4 regions of the Salinicoccus bachuensis genome follow, and region 2 is predicted to be linked to each of the others. Evidence: riboswitches for the same ligand, from Rfam matches in the RefSeq annotation. Region 2 holds a riboswitch; each other region holds the start of a gene.
The links. Region 2 has a riboswitch for thiamine pyrophosphate ahead of RQP18_RS03230 (ABC transporter substrate-binding protein). Riboswitches for the same ligand answer to the same signal wherever they lie in the genome.

Region 1: another riboswitch for thiamine pyrophosphate. It lies ahead of RQP18_RS05355 (ECF transporter S component); the one in region 2 lies ahead of RQP18_RS03230 (ABC transporter substrate-binding protein).
Region 3: another riboswitch for thiamine pyrophosphate. It lies ahead of RQP18_RS03680 (thiamine phosphate synthase); the one in region 2 lies ahead of RQP18_RS03230 (ABC transporter substrate-binding protein).
Region 4: another riboswitch for thiamine pyrophosphate. It lies ahead of RQP18_RS04150 (YkoF family thiamine/hydroxymethylpyrimidine-binding protein); the one in region 2 lies ahead of RQP18_RS03230 (ABC transporter substrate-binding protein).

What each region holds. Positions count from the first base shown of each region.
Region 1 is NZ_CP138333.2:1,083,714-1,088,414, forward strand. Features, by position in the region: gene RQP18_RS05350 (ABC transporter ATP-binding protein) at 1-1,258, shown strand, start outside; TPP riboswitch at 1,307-1,397, shown strand; gene RQP18_RS05355 (ECF transporter S component) at 1,467-2,045, shown strand; gene RQP18_RS05360 (ABC transporter ATP-binding protein) at 2,048-3,451, shown strand; gene RQP18_RS05365 (energy-coupling factor transporter transmembrane component T family protein) at 3,444-4,235, shown strand; gene RQP18_RS05370 (RicAFT regulatory complex protein RicA family protein) at 4,385-4,701, shown strand, end outside.
Region 2 is NZ_CP138333.2:626,831-631,531, forward strand. Features, by position in the region: gene RQP18_RS03215 (acyl-CoA dehydrogenase family protein) at 1-509, opposite strand, end outside; gene RQP18_RS03220 (ABC transporter ATP-binding protein) at 502-1,260, opposite strand; gene RQP18_RS03225 (ABC transporter permease) at 1,250-2,032, opposite strand; gene RQP18_RS03230 (ABC transporter substrate-binding protein) at 2,049-3,041, opposite strand; TPP riboswitch at 3,163-3,260, opposite strand; gene RQP18_RS03235 (GNAT family N-acetyltransferase) at 3,361-3,783, opposite strand; gene RQP18_RS03240 (DUF2538 family protein) at 3,794-4,258, opposite strand; gene RQP18_RS03245 (LCP family protein) at 4,271-4,701, opposite strand, start outside.
Region 3 is NZ_CP138333.2:733,139-737,839, reverse strand. Features, by position in the region: gene RQP18_RS03700 (ThiF family adenylyltransferase) at 1-554, opposite strand, end outside; gene RQP18_RS03695 (thiazole synthase) at 554-1,321, opposite strand; gene thiS (sulfur carrier protein ThiS) at 1,324-1,524, opposite strand; gene RQP18_RS03685 (NAD(P)/FAD-dependent oxidoreductase) at 1,514-2,626, opposite strand; gene RQP18_RS03680 (thiamine phosphate synthase) at 2,619-3,101, opposite strand; TPP riboswitch at 3,260-3,369, opposite strand; gene RQP18_RS03675 (nucleoside hydrolase) at 3,542-4,477, opposite strand; gene RQP18_RS03670 (aconitate hydratase) at 4,569-4,701, opposite strand, start outside.
Region 4 is NZ_CP138333.2:831,330-836,030, forward strand. Features, by position in the region: gene RQP18_RS04135 (O-methyltransferase) at 1-596, shown strand, start outside; gene RQP18_RS04140 (aldehyde dehydrogenase family protein) at 871-2,358, opposite strand; gene RQP18_RS04145 (VOC family protein) at 2,542-2,973, shown strand; gene RQP18_RS04150 (YkoF family thiamine/hydroxymethylpyrimidine-binding protein) at 3,022-3,609, opposite strand; TPP riboswitch at 3,691-3,787, opposite strand; gene RQP18_RS04155 (AEC family transporter) at 3,990-4,701, shown strand, end outside.

The sequences.
Region 1 (4,701 bases), 460 kb from region 2:
TCCGCTGCTCACCCTCCTCACCGTGCTGATCATTCCGGTGCTGATATTTGCTGTAGGCTTCATCACAAGGCGTACCGGACCGCTCTACAAGAAGCGGCAGCGGGCGACCGGGGAGCTGAATGGCTATATCGAGGAGATGGTCTCCGGCCAGGAGATCGTCAAGGTGTTCTCCCAGGAGGAGACGGCGATCCGCAACTTCAATGAAAAGGCGGGCAATCTCAGGGACATCACGTTCTGGGCATTCCTGTATGCCGGCTTCATCCCGAAGGTGATGAACATGCTGAACAACGTCAGCTTCACCATCGTGGCCGGCGCTGGCGGCCTGCTCGTCTTCTATACGGACGGACTCGTCACCATCGGCACCATCGTCGTGTTCGCAGAGTACGCCAGGCAGTTCACGCGGCCGCTTGCCGACCTCTCCAACCAGTTCAATCAGGTGCTTTCGGCCATCGCCGGTGCAGAGCGTGTATTCGGCATCATCGATTCGGAGCCCGAAAAGGACGAGGGGACGATTGTGGACAGCACCATAAAGGGTGAGATTGAATTTGATGATGTCTCCTTCTCCTACGATCCGACGCAGAAAAACCCGACCATCAGAAACTTGAGCTTCAGGATAGATGCAGGCGAATCGGTTGCCCTGATTGGCGCGACCGGTGCGGGCAAGACGACCGTCATGCAGCTGCTGGCAAGATTCTATGAAACGGATTCCGGAGCGGTCAGGATTGATGGACAGAACATCCTCGACTACAGCCGTTCGACAGTCCGTTCGCAGACGGCTTTCGTGCTGCAGGATCCCTACCTGTTCGAATCGACGATCAGGGAAAACATCCGCTACGGCAAGCTCGATGCGACGGATGAGGAAGTGGTGGAGGCGGCGAAACTTGCCAACGCACACGAATTCATCGTTGCACTCGAGGAGGGCTATGATACCGTGCTGGAAGCAGATGAAGGATTCATCTCCCAGGGACAGAAGCAGCTGATATCGATTGCCAGGGCCCTGATCACGGATCCGGCCATACTGCTCCTGGACGAAGCGACGAGCAGCATCGATACGGTGACGGAGCTCAAAATCCAGGAGGCGCTCGAGCGGCTGATGAAGGATCGGACGAGCATCATCATCGCCCACAGGCTGAATACGATAAAGGCCGTGGACCGGATCTTCGTCATGGAGCTCGGTGAACTGGTCGAAAGCGGTTCTGAAGAGGAGCTCATCAGACAGCGCGGCCGCTACTACCAGATGGTCGCCGACAATAAATGACTTCACAAAATTCGGAAAGTGTACTATCATGGAACCAACCGAATAAATAACCACCACTAGGGGTGTCCGCAAGGACTGAGAATTACCCTTATCACCTGATCTAGATCATACTAGCGTAGGGAAGTGGCATATTTTACATATAATATGCACACCACTCCGCTAGTGGTGTGTTTTTTTATTTGGAAAATAATTTATGGAGGTTGGTAACATGGCAAAAAGAAAAGGGCTGACCCTGACCGATGTGTTGATCACGGTCGTCGTCGCCCTGGTATTCTCGTTCATCTATTCGATATGGGGTGGGGTCTATACGGCGCTCGAACCGCTCGGACTGCACCTCAATCAGCTGCTGTACGGCATGTGGTTCATCGCAGCGGTGGTCGCCTATCTCATCATAAGGAAACCCGGCGTGGCACTGATTGCGGAATTTGCAGCGGCATCCGGTGAAACGATCGTCATGCTGCAGTTCGATGTCATGCTGATCGTGTACGGACTCATCCAGGGGCTTGCATGCGAAATCGTATTCGCCATCGTGAAGTACAAAAGCACATCCCTGATGGTGGCGGTCATCGCCGGCATCTCAGCTGCGCTCGCGACGTTCCCACTCGACTGGTACTACGGCTACCTCGGCCAGCTGGCGACATGGAATCTGCTGTTGATGTTCGGTTTCAGGGTGCTGAGTGGTGCACTCATTGCCGGCTGGCTGGCGCACCTATTGTACCGTGCGCTGAAGGAGACCGGTGTGCTGAAACTCGTCGGCAATGGCCATGCTGCTGAAGAAGGGCTTTGATCATGTGCATCGAAGTGGAAAAATTGCGTCTGCGGTTCCCGGAATCAGAATCGCCTCTCTTCACCGATCTCGACCTGAAAATAGGGGAGGGTGAAAAGGTGCTCATCGTCGGGCCGAGCGGCTCGGGCAAGAGCACCCTGCTCAATGTGCTCGGGGGCCTCATACCGGATACGATCACCATACCGATGAAGGCGGATCGGCTCAAAATGCCCGCGTCCTGTGCATACGTCTTCCAGGATCCGGATTCCCAGTTCACGATGCCGACAGTCGCCGAAGAGCTCGCCTTTGTCCTCGAGAACAGGCAGGTGGCTGAGGAGGAGATGGAACCCCTGTTCACGGAAGCGCTCAGCATGGTCGGGCTTGATGTGGCCCCGGAGAGCGCCATCCAGACGCTGTCAGGAGGCATGAAGCAGAAGCTCGCCATCGCCTCGGCATTGCTCCAGCAGGCAGACACGCTGTTTTTGGATGAGCCGACAAGCATGCTGGACAGCAAATCGGCGGCTCATCTCTGGGATACCGTGAGGGCGATGTGGAATGATCTGACCGTCGTCATCGTCGAACATCGTGTCGAAGAACTATGGCACACGGTCGACCGGGTGATACTGATGAATGATGACGGTGTAATCGTGTGTTCCGCCACACCCGGAAAAATGCTGGACGAGCATCGCCGGCTGCTCGACCAATACGGCGTGTGGCATCCATGTTCGTGGCAGGACGCCCCTGTCCTCCCGAAAATTGCACCGGGGTCCGGTACACTGATGGAAGCAAGGGACCTCTCCATCAGAAGAGGGGGCAGGCGTCTTTTGACGATAGATGATCTGAGGATCGGAAAGGGTGAATGGATTACACTCGAAGGGGACAATGGCACGGGAAAATCGAGCCTGCTGCTCGCATTGATGAAACTCATTCCCTCAGGAGGCAAGGTATTTTTTGGGGGCAGCCGGGTCGGCAGGACGCGGCATCTCGAGGGCAGAGTCTATCCGGTCTTCCAGAATCCGGAGCTGCAGTTCATTACGAACCGTGTGTTCGACGAAGTGTTCATCAATCTGGAGATGCACCATGATGACAGGACGGCACGCCGGGAGACGGATGCACTGCTCGAACGCTTCGGACTCGGACATGTGTCTCATCTGCATCCGCTGGAAATATCCACCGGGCAGAAGCGGCGTCTGAGTGTCGCGACGGCGGCAGGCGGGGTGCCGGAAGTCATCATATTCGATGAACCGACATTCGGTCTTGACCAGCGTCATGCCTTCGGCCTGCTCACGATGATTCACGACATGGTGAAGCGGGGGACGAGCGTCATCATGATCACCCATGATGCGGAGATCATGAAGCGCTATCCATCGAGACGCCTGCTGATTGAAGACGGACGCCTTGTCGAACGGGGGGATGGACATGCCTGAAGCGGTGAAGCGCTACAGCACATTCGCCGACCGGGTCAATCCCCTCGTCAAAATCCTTGTGGCCGTCGGGCTGTTTCTGACCGTCATCCTCATCCATGACCCAAACCACCTTTTCCATCTGTCGGTCATCATGTTCATTCTGCTTTTCATATTGAGCGGTGTGAAGTACGTCTATATCGCACTCCTGACAGGTATCATCCTGTTTTTCGGCTTCATTTCAAGCCTGTATATGATCCTCTACGGCGAAGGGACGACGACAGTCTTCCAGTTTGGAATCATCCATGTCACCGAAGAGAGTGCTGTACGCGGCCTGCATATCATGATGCGCGGCATCACGCTCTCCTTCTTCGGAGCACTCATCGTCTTCACTACACGCATCACGGACGTCTTCTACAGTCTGATGCAGCAAGGGGGGCTGAAGCCGAAGTATGCCTATTCGTTCATGGCGGCACTCCGCATGGTGCCGATCATTGCGGGTGAATATCTTGCATTGAGGCGTGCCCGCAAAGTGAGACGGGCACTGATCCACCGCAAGTACATCAGCGGATTGCAGGGGTTCATATCGACGATCGTCACCCTGCTCAGCCAGAGCATCAGGCGGGCCTGGCGTCTCGGGGTCGCCATGGAATCCAAAGGGTTCGACGACGGACCGAGAACCTATTACCACCGCACCATCTATTCCATCCATGACTTCCACTTCATCCTGCTCATCCTTCTCGGTGTCATCCTCTCCTCTTTCCTCGGGGGATGGTTCAGCCCGTTTGACACTGTGGACGCGAGATGAATTCCGGGGTCGAATAGTTTTGAAATATGGGAGAAAAACGTATATACTGATAGGAGATTTCAGCAACCGTATCAGATTGCGGACAATGGATGAAAGTATAATGAATCATCTTATGGATGGTTTTAAAATAGGGAAAAGGTGGCAGTTCAATGTATACGAAAGATGATATTGTGAAAGAAGCGAAAGGGCTCGGCAACATGATCGCCCAGACGGAACAGGTGGACTTCTTCAAGAAGGCCGAAGCCAAGATCCATGAAAATAAGGATGTCAGGGAAAAGATGGCAAGTTTGAAAAGTCTGCAGAAGCAGGCGGTCAACTTCCAGAACTACGGCAAGGAACGCGCATATCAGATGACCGAAGAGAAGATCAAGAAAGTCGAGGCGGAACTCGACGAAATGCCGATCGTCAACCAGTTCAAGGAATCCCAGGGAGAGGTCAACGAACTGCTTCAGATGGTCTCCCATGC
Region 2 (4,701 bases):
TTCCAGTCTTCATCAATTTCCACCTGCTCCGGCGTGAAAGCGAAGGCCTGCAGCTTTCCGTCATCTGCATCATCGGACGCGATCCGGCACGTGGCTGTGAAGAGGCTTGCGTGGCTGGCGCCGCTACAGAATGGCCAGGTGCCATTTATTTTATAGCCGCCCGGGGTTTTGCGGGCAGTGCCCATTGGCCGGTCGCTGCCGGCGATGTAGAAGTTGCGGTGTGCAAACAATTGTCTAACGGCGCCCGGTTCCATGACGGTGGCGAAGAAGCCGGCCCCGGAACCGATCTGTACGAGCCAGCCGAAGCTGCCATCGGCCCTTGCAGCATCCTCGAAGACCTGAAGCGCTTCCGGCAATCCCAGCATCCGGCCGCCCACCTCTTTTGGCACGAACAGCTTGAACAATCCACGGTCATGGATGAGTTCAAGCACTTCGGGACACAGTGCGCCATTCTTTTCCATGCTTTCGGCATGAAGTCTGACAGTTTCGGTGATATGTGCATCAATCATTATCATCACCTGTCCTCAGCATATGGTAGATCTCACGCTTGAGCTTGGTGAATGTCTCATCGAGGATGATGTCGTGGTCGCGCGGCCGTTCGAATGGCACCTCGATTTCGCGCGCGATGCGGGCAGGCTTGTCCGAGAGGATGAGTATCCGGTCTGACATGTAGAGGGCTTCTTCGATGCTGTGGGTGATGAAGAGGACGGAGCGACGATCCATCTCCCAGATCTTCAGAAGCCAGTCCTGCATGTCGAGGCGGGTGAGTTCATCGAGTGCCCCGAATGGTTCATCAAGCAGCATCAGTTCCTGCGGGCTGAGCAGGGAGCGGATAAAGGCGACGCGCTGACGCATGCCGCCGGACAGCGTATTCGGATAGGATTTTTCATATCCTTCGAGTCCGGCACGCTTGAGCCACTGGCGGGCGGTTGCCTTGTCTACATTGCCGGTGATCTCCTGGACGAGTACGACATTGTCCTCGATTGTCCGCCATGGCAGGAGGGAATCCTGCTGGGGCAGATAGCTGATGTTGCCGCGGGTGCCGTTGACCCGTGCGCCATCGATGAAGATGTCACCGTCCTCCGGCTCATACAGGCCACCGATCAGGTTGAAGATCGTACTCTTGCCGCTGCCCGAAGGGCCGAGCAGGGTGACGAATTCACCGTCGGCGACATCAAGGGACAGGCCATCCAGCACATGGACATCATTCCCGCCATTGAACTTATGCGTGAGGTTTCTGACCTCGAGCTTATTCGTCATCGTCATCCGCTCCTTTCCTGTCCGTATCCCATGGCACGAGCCATTTTTCAAGCAGCATGATGAAGCCGAACAGGATCAGGCTGATCGCCATGATGACGAATATGGCGACGAACACCTGGTCTGTCCGGAATGCGGAGGAGGCGACGGTCATGAAGACGCCGAGCCCCTCCTGGGCACCGAGCCATTCCGCGATGACGGCACCCATCACACTGTATGTCGCTGAAATCTTGAGCCCTGAAAAAAAGTAGGGCAGGGCGCTCGGCCACTCCAGCTTGAAGAAGATCTGCCGGCGTGATGCCCCGATCATCTGCATATAATTGAGCAGCGTCGGATTGGTCTGCCTGAACCCGTCGATCAGTGACACTGCGACCGGGAAGAAGCAGACGAGCGTGATGATCAGTATCTTCGGCAGGGTGCCGAAGCCGAACCACAGCACGAGCAGTGGAGCGAGGGCGATGATCGGCACGTTCTGCGAGAGGATCATCAGCGGGTAGATGCTCTGCTTGGCCCTCGGCATCAGGTGGAGCAGTATGGCCAGTGCCAGTCCCACGCTCACACCGATGGCGAATCCGCCGAGCGCAATCTGTATGGTGGACAGGCTGTGCGCCCATAGGCGCGGGTAGATTTCCATGCCTTCCTGGATGATCTGGACCGGGCTCGGCAGAATCCAGTCACGGATGTTAAAAAGTGTTGTAGCCAGCTGCCAGATCACCAGTATGGCGAGTATCGCAAGGAGCGGTGGGATTACGCTCCAGGATGAGATTCGTCGCATTCGCTATTCCTCCAATTCACTCTTCACCGGGCAGAAATTCATTCGTGAATGCCTGGTCGACGTCGAGTTCGGATTCAATCAGGCCGTTCTCATGCATCCAGCTCATATAGTTCTCCCAGACATCGTGCTCCTGATGGCCCCAGTAGGGCGCATCGCCCTGATAGACATCCGTCAGCCATTCCTGGCTGGCCATGACGAGTTCCGCGTCAAGGTCCGGTTCTGCAGCCAGCAGGTGCTCCGCTGCCGCCTCGGGCTGATCCATCGCAAACTGGTAGCCTTCCGCCGTCGCCCGGGTGAACGCTTCGACGGTTTCCGAATCGTTTTCCAGCATCTCTTCATTCGTGATCAGTACAGGTGTGTAGAAGTTGAGCGCATCGGAATACTCGGTGAAGTCAATCGTGTTGAGCGGGAAGTCGCGCAGTTCAGCTTCCACACCCGTCCAGCCGTAGTAGATCCATGCAAAGTCGACATCACGCTGTACGGCGGTGAAGAAGTCCGTATCGCCGATGTTGATGATGTCGACGTTTTCAATATCCGCACCATCCGCCTGCATGATGGAGGCGATGGTCTCCTCCTCAATCGGCGAACCGTATCCGCCATACGTGTGCCCCTCGAGATCCGACGGCGTCTCGAGGCCGTATTCTTCGGGGGAGGCGAGTACGGACGTATTATCCTGTATGATGGCAGCGAGCGAGACGATCGATACGTCCTGCAGGCGTGCCTGGGTGACGTTCTCCTGGGCACTGATACCGAAATCCCCATTGCCCGTCGCAACAGTCTGTTCCGCACCGGCTTCACCCGGCAGGACGATCTCGACATCGAGGCCCTGTTCCTCGTAGTAGCCTTCCGCCTGTGCGGCGTAGATGCCGGTATGGTTCGTATTCGGTGTCCAGTCCAGTACGAAGGTCACTTCCGTCAGTGATTCCGTATCGGCCGGCTCCTCCCCTCCATTTCCGCCGCATGCGGCGAGCAGCAGGACGAGTATGAGTGGCAATAATATCTTCTTCATAAATGGAAAACTCCTCTCGAAATGGCGGTGTCCCATACCGCATTCTCCGTAAAATGGGTATAAAAAAACACCTTCCTTATCTGGAGGCGTCAAAGAGCTGCAGCTTAGGTATACGCATCCCGCATATCCACTGCACATTCCCTACGCTGGTATTATCCAGATCAGGTCCAAGGGTCAGGTATCACCTTCTCAGCCATGTTGGCTCCCCTATGTTCATTCTATTCATTTTGCATACCCATTGTACCATGTACACATTTCCACTCCAAGTACATAATAAAAAACACCCGAGGGCAGCGGTGCCTTCGGGTGCATATCAAGTCTACAGGTCCTTCTCCATATAGACGTGCGGGATGCCCGCATCCTCGAATTCATCGGAGGAGACGGCGTAACCGAGCTTCTTGTAGAAGTCGATCGCATGCACCTGCGCACCGAGCTTGGCGCGGGTGTAGCCATTGTCCCGGGCATGCTGGTGGACGAATTCCATCAGCTTGAGCCCGAGCTTCCTGCCACGTTCCTCGGGCAGCACGGCCATGCGTTCGACTTTGATCATGTCGTCGTCGACCGGCCGGTACCTTACCGTACCGATCGGTTCGTCGTCGATCAGCAGAATATGTGTCGCCGCGTCTTCGTATTCATCCACTTCACGGTCCATTGGGACGTTCTGTTCCTCGACGAAGACGCGCTTTCTGATTTCAAGGCACTGGTTGTACATGATGTTGTTTTCAGCCACTTTGATTTCCATGGAATCCTCCTTACATTGCATTCTTGCGCCGGATGGCGGTGAACTGCCAGAATATCTTCATCTGCTCGAGGTTCCAGTACTCGAGTCCGAGAGAGAGGGCAGGCTTCGTATTGAACTTGATGCCGCTCGCCTCGGCGGCAGCCAGGGCCAGGTACTGGATGTGGGGTCTGAGCTGCTTGAACGGTTCCGACAGCCGTCCGTCCTCCTTGACCCAGTCCATCGGGAAGATGAGTTCGAATATGTTGATCCGCTTGTAGATGTCCGGCAGGGCGATGATGTAGCACGCCGCATCGACTTCCGGATTCTTCAGCGATTCGCTGAAGTAGCCCCGGATCGACTGGTACATCTCCTTGTGCTCGTGGCTCTGGTAGAAATACGTATCCTCGATTTTCGCTTCACCGCTGTGCTTGATCTGACTCTCCAGAAAGTCGAACATCTCATTGATGTTCGTCTCCTTGTCATACGTCTTCCTCATCACAATCCGCTCCTAAACTTCATTTTGAGATCGATCAAAGTCCTCGCTTCCAGTTCCATTATCGTAATATTCTTCGGTGCTTTCCTCGTAGTATTCCTCAGTGTTCTCTTCATAGTTGAACTGTTCCGTGCTGTCTTCCTGTATGTCCTCAGAACCGTTGCCGTCTTCCGGCGGCCAGTAGTTGTCCTCTTCGGTCGTCGGCGCCCCAGGATTTTCGCCCGTCCCTTCCTCCTGGGTCGGCTGCTCACCGGTTGCTTCCTCTCCAGTCGCTTCTTCACCGCTTGCTTCCTCGGAATTCTCATCAAGGTTCTCTTCACCTTCGATGCTCTCTTCAGGGTTGTCGTCCCCGCTCATATTGAAGCCGTTGCCGAGGTCGCTTTCGTAGCCTTCCTGTGTGAAGTACGGCTCCGTCTCCGGCTCGAATTCATTCAGGTAGTAGTCGC
Region 3 (4,701 bases), 110 kb from region 2:
CCGTTGATTGCACAGCTTTCCCCTGTGTCGGGAATGATATCGAGCATGCATTTCAAACAAGGTCCAGTGTAGTCCATGGCATATACTGTACCTTTGCTTCCTACCGCTGCACCATAAACCCATGGAATGCCTAGCTTATGACATGCTTCGTTGATTAGAAATCGCATCTCAAAGTTGTCCATGCCATCCAATACGATATCCGGCTGATAAACATTCAATATTTCTTCGATGTTACGCGGGGTTAGTTCGACATGCAGAGCATCAAATCCGACATGTCGATTGATTCGGCCAATATTCTTTTTCAGTACCTCGACCTTCGGAGACATGGATTCGGCATCATGTTCATCATAGAGCGCCTGTCTATGCAAATTGGACAGTTCCACGACATCCATGTCGATGACCGTCAGATGACCCACTCCCATACGGGCAAGCTGTTCTGCCAGATGACTGCCTAATGCGCCGCCTCCCATGATCATTATCCGTGTTTTCATCAGCTGATGCTGGCCCTCTGTCCCGAAGGGGGCGAAACTTGCCTGTCTATTGTAGCGTTCCATCATAGAAATCCAAGCCCGTCGGCGGGACTGGATGCTTGTGCAGTATACTTCACTGGAATCCTCCCAGCTTCATAACTCAGCCTTCCGGCTTCTATCCCCAATTTCATCGCACTTGCCATTTTGACCGGATCTTTTGCAGCAGATATTGCCGTATTCAATAGTACTGCATCTGCACCGAGCTCCATCGCATGGCATGCATCTTTCGGCGAGCCGATTCCCGCATCCACGATAACAGGTACATTTGCCTGTTCAACAATATACCTCATATTGAGGGGGTTGTTGATACCACGGCCGGTGCCTATGGGGGATGCGAGGGGCATGATGGCATGGACGCCGAGCTCCTCCAGCTTTCTCGCCAGCACTACATCATCTGAAGTATAGGGGCATACGATATAGCCTTTTTCCAGAAGTACCCTGCATGCTTCGTATGTGCCGAGAGGGTCGGGGAGCAGGGTCTTGTCATCTCCAATCACCTCGACTTTGATCATGTCACATACACCAGCATGGCTTGCGATTTCGGCAATTCTTACAGCTTCTTTAGCCGTTTTTGCCCCAGCTGTATTGGGAAAAGTGATAAAATCATTCAAATCCACGTTTGCCAGAGGATTCGGAAGGTTCTTGCCATACAGATTCATGCGTCTGACGGCAAAAGTAAGTACCTCCGTTCCTGATTCGGCTATCGCACCGGATTGTATTTCCTCATTTTCAAACTTGCCTGTCCCCAAGAGTAATCTTGATTCCAATTCAAAAGGTCCTATCTTAAACAAAATTAACCGCCTCCTACAAATTCTAATAGTTCCAGCCTATCTGCTTCTCTTACGATATATTCATTGAAATCCTTCTTTTTTATGAGCACATTATTGTGCTCGACAATGATTCGGTCATGATCCAGTTCAAGCGATTCCAATATTTCATGGATACTCATTTCATACTCAAAAGAAAATGAATCCCCGTTGATTCTACATTCCATTACCCACACCTCCTCTGGTGACTTGGAATGGCCTGAGTAGTTCGGGCCTCTGATTTTTGATGACCCAGTCCGCAACGAGATCTCCAATGAGTGGTGATAGCAGAATGCCATTTCGATAGTGTCCGGTGATGACAAAGAGTCCATTGTTCAGTTCGTCCATGATTGGTTGTTCGCGAACCGTATATGGACGTACACCAGACCATTTCTTCAGCAGGCGGCTTTCAGCAAGTACCGGTATGGTCGCTGTGGCCTGAGTTTTCAACCATTCTGTCCCGACATCCGATACGCCCACTGAAAAATCATTGAAGTAGCTTGTCGCTCCGATCAGAAATCGATTTTTATTTTTGGGGACGATGTAGCATCCATTGGTCATGAATACTGTCTGGTCGATATTCAGACCCTCATGTTCAACAAGCAGCACCTCTCCTTTTACACCTGAAATCATGGGTGATATATCATAAGTTTCCAGCAACTTCCCACTCCATGCGCCTCCGGCAACTATCACTTTATCTGCATGGATATCACCGGCTGAAGTCTTCAGCATGTAGGAATCGAATCTTTTCGATATCTGATGGACTTCAGTCCTGCAGAAACGGTCGATTCCTTTTGTGATGACTGAGGTAAGCAGTGCCCTGGTATATTTCCATGCATTAATCTGTCCATCATTTGGAATATGGATGGATAGATTGCGATATACGACCGACCCCTGTGTCAAATTATCGAGTGCCGGCTCGCTCAATTTCTGGACCCGCGGATCATGGCTGTTGAGAAATTGATACTGGGATTCGAGATCAGGAATATCATCCTCATCTGCCGCCATCTTGATCAGTCCCCCCTGTCTGAATTCGATATCCAGATCATGTTCTTCCAGGAATGTCCGACTCAGAGCCTCAAATCTGCTTCTCGATGCAAGGGCCATTCTGAAAAGAGCCCCGTCTTCATTGAATTCATTCTGGGCACCGAGCATGCCACCGGCTTTATATGAAGCATGCTTACCCGGCTCATCACGGTCTATTACCGCTATTTTCAAGCCGTATTCATCAAGTGCTTTTGCTATGGACATGCCAATGACACCAGATCCTACAACTGCAACATCATACATTCTCATACCACGCCCTTCTTACTGCTCTGATTTCTTCAAGATTGTGATCCATAAATAATGAAATGGCACATATGCCGCTGAACCCATCGGGCAAATCGCCTATCGTGTGCTGACCAATTCCACCGATAGCCATGACCGGAATGTCCATATCTACAGCCCGCTCCATTTCATCCAAAGATCTCGGTCGCACTCCCTTTTTAGAAGCGCTTTCAAAAACGTGACCAAAGAAGACATGATCCAGACCATTCTCCCTGGCCTCACTGATGCTTTTCATGGAATGTGTCGACATGCTGACAGATATCTCTGGATGCCTCGCTTTATAGGCATATGCCATCGGATCCCCTTCTTTGAAGTGAATGGCTTTCAACCGAAGCGCTTCCAACACCCGGATGTTGCTATGGATGATCAGTTTATCCTTCGGGAACCCCTTATTCACCAGCATATTGAGGAAGAATATCAGCCCAACTGAATTCATACGTGTCCTCAAAAGCAACCGGTCAACGACAGGCTCAATGTTCATAAAATGCTCAATATCTTCACTGGTCAGTACTTTGTCATGTGTAATTGCGATAAAGATATTTACACCCCAAATAAAAAAGCGTTATTTTTCATGTAGAAAAATAACGCAGATATTTTTAAGTAACGTCACTTTCCTACGCCAGTATGAACTGGATCAGGTTCAAGGAATTCCAAAGTCGATACTTTGATCTCAGCCTTTCACAAAGGCTCTTCCAGTGATTTCGGTTTTATTCAGTTGGTGGATCTTTGCGGCAAGTGAATTTGAATCATTGCCCTATATTTATCATTCTAAATTATTTCGTTACAAAATACAATCATGATCCGATAAACCAGTCGTACAATGAGAGATAGGGTGCTTTTCAAGATTCTAATTTTGAACCACCCCTAACAGGCAGATCACCCTTCCTTGCCAAGCGTCTCCAGGAAATGCGCAACGAACGCTTCTCCGTCCACATCGGTGCATATAGTGACGTTGGGTTCCTTGCCCAAAAGACCGCCAAAGTCGCAGATGGTCTGGCCATAGCCGAGCGGGCTGATTGTCTCCACATCGACATAGTGCTTCTCCGTCTTCAGGAAGTCACGGTTCAGGACGTACCCGACCGTAAGCGGGTCGTGCAGTGCACAGCCGTCTAGGTTGAACCTCTCCTTGCTGAAGGCGCGGTAGACTTCCGTCGACTGCCTGACGAAGTCGTGGTACTTCCTGCCTTCAAGCACTTCGACATCATAACTTGAAAGCAGTGTTTGTTTCGTCACATCAAGGCTCACAAGTGTGGTCTCCGCTCCACTGTGGAAGACGATCCGTGCCGCCTCGGCATCTGTGAAGATATTGAACTCCGAGTTCGGCAGCTTGTTCCCTCTGCCTGCTTCAGACACCAGTCCGCCCATGATGACCACTTCACTGAGCCATTTGGAGAGGTTCGGTTCCTTCCTGAATGCCAATGCCAGGTTGGTCAAGGGGCCGACGGCGATCAGCGTGATTTCTCCCGGATGATTTTTCGCCTGTTCAATGATGAAGTCCGCAGCAAACTGTGCCTCGCATTGGTTGTTATGTTCGAAGCCGTCCAGTGCGTTGCCGATGCCATCATCTCCATGGATATGGTGGACGTGCTCCGATTCCCTCAGCAGCGGCCGATCCGCACCCGGTTGCACGGGAATCTCTTCTCTGCCCGCCAGAGACAGTATCTTCAGTGTATTCACGTTTACCATTTCAAGCGGCACATTGCCGTTCACCGTCGTAATGCCCAGTACATCAAGCTGCCTGCTCTCCAGCGCATACAGGATGGCCAGCGCATCATCGACGCCCGTGTCGACATCCATTATCACTTTCTTCATTATGTATCCCTCACTTTCATATACATGAATTATATCAGAAGTGTAGACTCAAAATAAAAAGGCTCTATAAAAGAGCCTTTGTTCTCCCAAATTATTGTCGCTGTTTCGCCCAGTTGATGATGCCTCCGGCCAGCATGATATCAAGATGCCGGCTGGTCATGCTGTGCTTGACCGTAATCTCTTCACCGGAGTCCTTCAGCCGGACGGTGAATGTGTTTCCGTCC
Region 4 (4,701 bases), 200 kb from region 2:
CGATGGAGCATATATTGAAAGAGACCGATGATGCAGGCATGCGGCACATCGAAGTGTCGAAGGCACATGGCAAGATGCTTTACCTGATGGCAAAGATGGTCGATGCCAAATCCATCCTTGAGATTGGCACCCTCGGCGGCTTCAGCACTGTATGGCTTGCCCGTGCACTGCCGGAGGGCGGCCGCATGGCGACGATTGAAGCGGATCCGAATCATGCAGAAGTGGCGCGCAGGAACATCGCCTCAGCCGATCTGCCTGGATCAGTGGATGTCATCGAAGGGCAGGCACTCGACAGGCTGCCGAAGCTGATGGAGCGTGGATATTCGCGTTTCGACCTCATCTTCATTGATGCAGACAAGGAGAACAATACGGAATACCTCAAATGGGCTCTGAAATTCTCCAACAAGGGCAGCGTCATCATCGTCGATAATGTCGTCCGGCAGGGACGGATCATCGATGACACGGAAGAGAAGGCCGTGCCGTATATCCGTCAGATGTTCGATATGCTGGAGCGTGATGACCGCATCGAGACGACCGCCATCCAGACTGTCGGCCAGAAGGGGTATGACGGCTTCCTGATGGGTGTTGTGAAATAGGACGGAATGGCATGCCATCTGCCATACCACTATCTAAACAGAATCTTTACTTTCCTTTAAACGAATATCAATATTCCGTTGATATGATGGAATCAGCTTCAGATCCACCTCCGGTTGTCTGAAGCCCCGTAAATCCCTTGCAAATATCAACTGGTTTCAATCAATCCCGATTCGTTACCTGTCTCCTTTGAATGGCAATCCCCCATTCAAAGGAGATTTTTTATGGAGAATAAAAAACGGACGACCTGTTCAGGTCGCCCGGATATTTTAAATTTTATTGGGGAATATGCGGAAGGTCCTTCGTCTTCGGCACGTTGATGGAATGGGAGTCCACGTATTCAAGCATGCCTTCCTCGCCGTATTCACGGCCGATGCCGGACTGTTTGACACCGCCGAATGGATAGCGGATGTCCAGTCCCTGGATTGCTGCGGTGTTGACCATCGTCACACCGGCTTCGATGCGTTTGGAGACTTCGATTGCGTGTTCTTCCTCACCCCACACAGAACTTGTCAGTCCAAGTTCGCTGTCGTTGGCGAGTTCGACCGCATGGTCGTCATCCTTGAATTTCAGGATTGGTACTGCCGGACCGAACTGTTCTTCGGCCACGATGCGGGAATCATAGTCGGCACCGAGTACGACAGTCGGATACATGAAGTAGCCGTTGTTGAAGAACTCCTCGTCTGCAACATTGCCGACCTGCCTGATGTCATAGCCGTTCTGTTTGGAGTCTTCGATGAGCTCCTGGACGAATTCGAGCTGTGCTTTGTTGTTGACGGGTCCGACTGTGGTCTCTTTCAGTGTCGGGTCGCCGATGCGGAGCCATTTATCCGCTGCTTCCATATACTTCTCGACGAACTGGTCATAGATGGATTCGTGCACATACATGCGTTTTGCAATCATGCAGATCTGTCCGCCTGTCAGGAAGTTAGAAATCACGACCCGACGCATGGCCGCTTCATCATTCACATCGAAATCATCGAGGAAGATGGCCGGGTCGTTGCCGCCGAGTTCAAGCGTCACGTTCTTGATCGTGTCTGCTGCAGCCTTCATGATGTGGCGTCCTGTATTCGTACCGCCGGTGAAGGCGATTTTGCGCACTTTATCGTTTGAAGTGAGCTCTATGCCGACATCTGCGTCACCGTTGACGATATTGAGGACGCCTGCAGGGAATTCTTCTGCGATGAGCTGCGTCACAAGCGTCACTGCAAGCGGCGCCATCGGGCTCGGTTTCAGTACCATCGTATTGCCGGCGAGCAGTGCCGGTGCAATCTTCTCTGTGGAGAGGGCCAATGGATAGTTCCATGGACTGATGGCGGATACCACACCAATCGGATCATGGCGCAGGATGTTCTTGCCACGCTCATCTTCGTTGACCGCTTCACTATAGACGCGTTCTGCGTTCTCCACTGCGTACTCCATGAACATGAGGGAAACCGTCATTTCGCCTTCTGCATCATAGACCGGCTTGCCGTGCTCACGGGAAAGCAGTTTGACCAGGTCTTCCTGGTTGTCCTTTATCTTCTGAATCCCCTTCTGCATGCGTTCGATGCGGTCCTTCATCTCCGTGTGCTTCCAGGATTTGAACGCCTCATCTGCAGAATCGATCGCTTTTTGTGCCTCTTCTACTGTATTTTGCGGCCAATAGCCCGCTGTTTCATCCGGTTTCGCCGGATTCTCACGTGGTTCGTGACTCTGTGCTTCGACTATTTCGCCGTTGATATATGCATTCACTGTCAGTGGTGTCGCGAGTTTAAGTGCCAATGTGACTGCCTCCTTATATTACTGATTATCCATTAATATCAATTCCCGGCAAGGCGGGGAGCAAAACATTCTGGACGAAGCCGGCCGGCATTGGCCAAGTCCGCATCCATTTCTATTTTATGGTATATTTATAGTATAAAAATGCTCTAGACTTACGCATCCTAATCGCAAAGGGGAATTGCCATGGACAGGATCAACCTGATTACGCTCGGTGTAAAACATATTTCGGACGCAGTCGATTTCTATCGTAAAATGGGGTTTGAGGCTTCCATCATGGGACACGAAGATGCGATCGAAATCGTATTCTTCAGGATGAAGGGGTCGAAGCTCGCCCTTTATCCACTGGAGAAGCTGGCGGGGGAGACAGGGCGCGAAGCAGTCGACACGGAAGGAAAGTTCAATGGCATTACACTTGCCTATAATGCAAAATCCGAAGCGGAAGTGGACCAGGTGCTGAAGCGGGCCGGAGAAATGGGTGGTGAGATCATCAGTCCCCCAGCTCCTACCGAGTGGGGCGGTTACAGCGGCTACTTCGCGGATCTTGATGGCTACTGCTGGGAAGTGGCATATGGCGCGGACTGGGAATTCGATGAGAATGACATGCTGATCATCTGATACGGAAAAAGGAACGCTCCATGATGGGGCGTTCCTTTTCATATCGTCCTATCTGTTTGACGGACTGTTGGCTGAAATCGTGAATGTCATCGTCGTGTGGCTTATCGCTTCCTGCACTTTCGTGAACGACGACTCCATGGCATTGAAGATATCTGCGGCTTCACCGTCGAGCCGTGTGGCGTAGTGGCTTGGGCTGACCGTGACACCCGCTTCCTTCGACAGGTCGATCTGCTCGTAGATGACGTCCATATAATTGGTCGTATTCATCGGATAGAGCGCGAACTTGCATCCTGCTTTCTGCTGGATGTCTGTTGACGCTGCTTCATTCATACGCTCTGATGACACATCCATATGCGTATCCCCGGAGGAGTCGCCCGGACAGCCGATGGAGAAGGTGCCGCTCATTTCCACATGTTTCCCCGTTTTTGCCGCCTGCAGATAGACCGCCTTCACCACATCGAAAACGTGCTCGATCCGTCCCCGCACACACGTCGAGACATCATCCGTGTCTTTCCATACTTTCGATGTGACGACCTGATCCAGTGCGCCGAGGATCACATCAGCGAAGTCGTCGCTCATCACACTCAGGTTGAACTGGCAACCTGCAATCCGTTCCGTTCCACATTCCTGTACCATACATCATGCCTCCAATGATTTTATTGAAAATGAAAAAGCTGCACTCCCGAGGGAATGCAGCGGATGTATGGAGTGGTGCGTACATACAAGGCTGCACTTCCCCACGCTGGTGTTATCCAGATCGGGTGGTAAGGGTCCGGTTTCTCCGTCTCAGCCTAAGGCGCCCCCAGTGCATCGGTATGCAGTTTTCATTACAATTTCCATGATAGCGGATGAAGGTGCGGCGTGTAAAGTGGGGGCTGTCCATTGCCTCCACAGTTAGGATGACTCAGCCCTAAGGCGTATATCCTAGTTTGGAAGCGGTTGAAGAGGCAGTGCTTTAGAGAAGAGCTGGTGCAGAATGGTAGAATATAGGGGTGAGATTGGAAAGGAGGGAGGCTATGGCCTACATCTCCCTTGTATTTCTGGATGTCATCCTGCCGATTCTGATTCTGCTTGGTGTCGGCGTCATACTCCAGAAGAAGTTTGAATTTCGTCTGAGGCCGATTGCGAACCTCGTGACGTACTGTTTTCTGCCGTCTGCCGTATTCCTGAATATTTATGAGGCGGACATCGACTTTGAACTGCTGGGACAACTCGCACTGTATCTGACGCTGTTCATCGCTTCGATGATTGTCGTCGGTGAAATATTCGTCCGTCTGCTCGGACTTCGCGGCGGGGAACGGACCGCTCTGAAAAACAGCGTGTCGCTGATGAACTCCGGCAACTATGGGCTGCCGGTCAGTCATCTTGTATTCAGCGCCAACCCGGTGGGCGTATCAGTGCAGATCATCGTGCTCGTCGTACAGAATCTGCTGACATTCACGTATGGCCTGTACAACCTGCGGTCGAATGCGAAGTCCATCGTGGAACTTTTCCGCGAACTGCTCAGGCTGCCGATCATCTATGCGCTTGTGGCCGCATTCATTCTGCAGGCATTCACCATCGAACTGCCGAGTTTCATCAGCGTGCCGGTCGAGCAGCTGGCCGGCGGGTTTGCCGCCCTCGCGCTGCTCCTGCTCGGCATGCAGCTCGCACAGATCGAAATCCGCTCGTTCCACAGGGTCATCGCGTGGAGTGCCCTCGGCCGACTGGTCATCGGGCCGGCCGTCG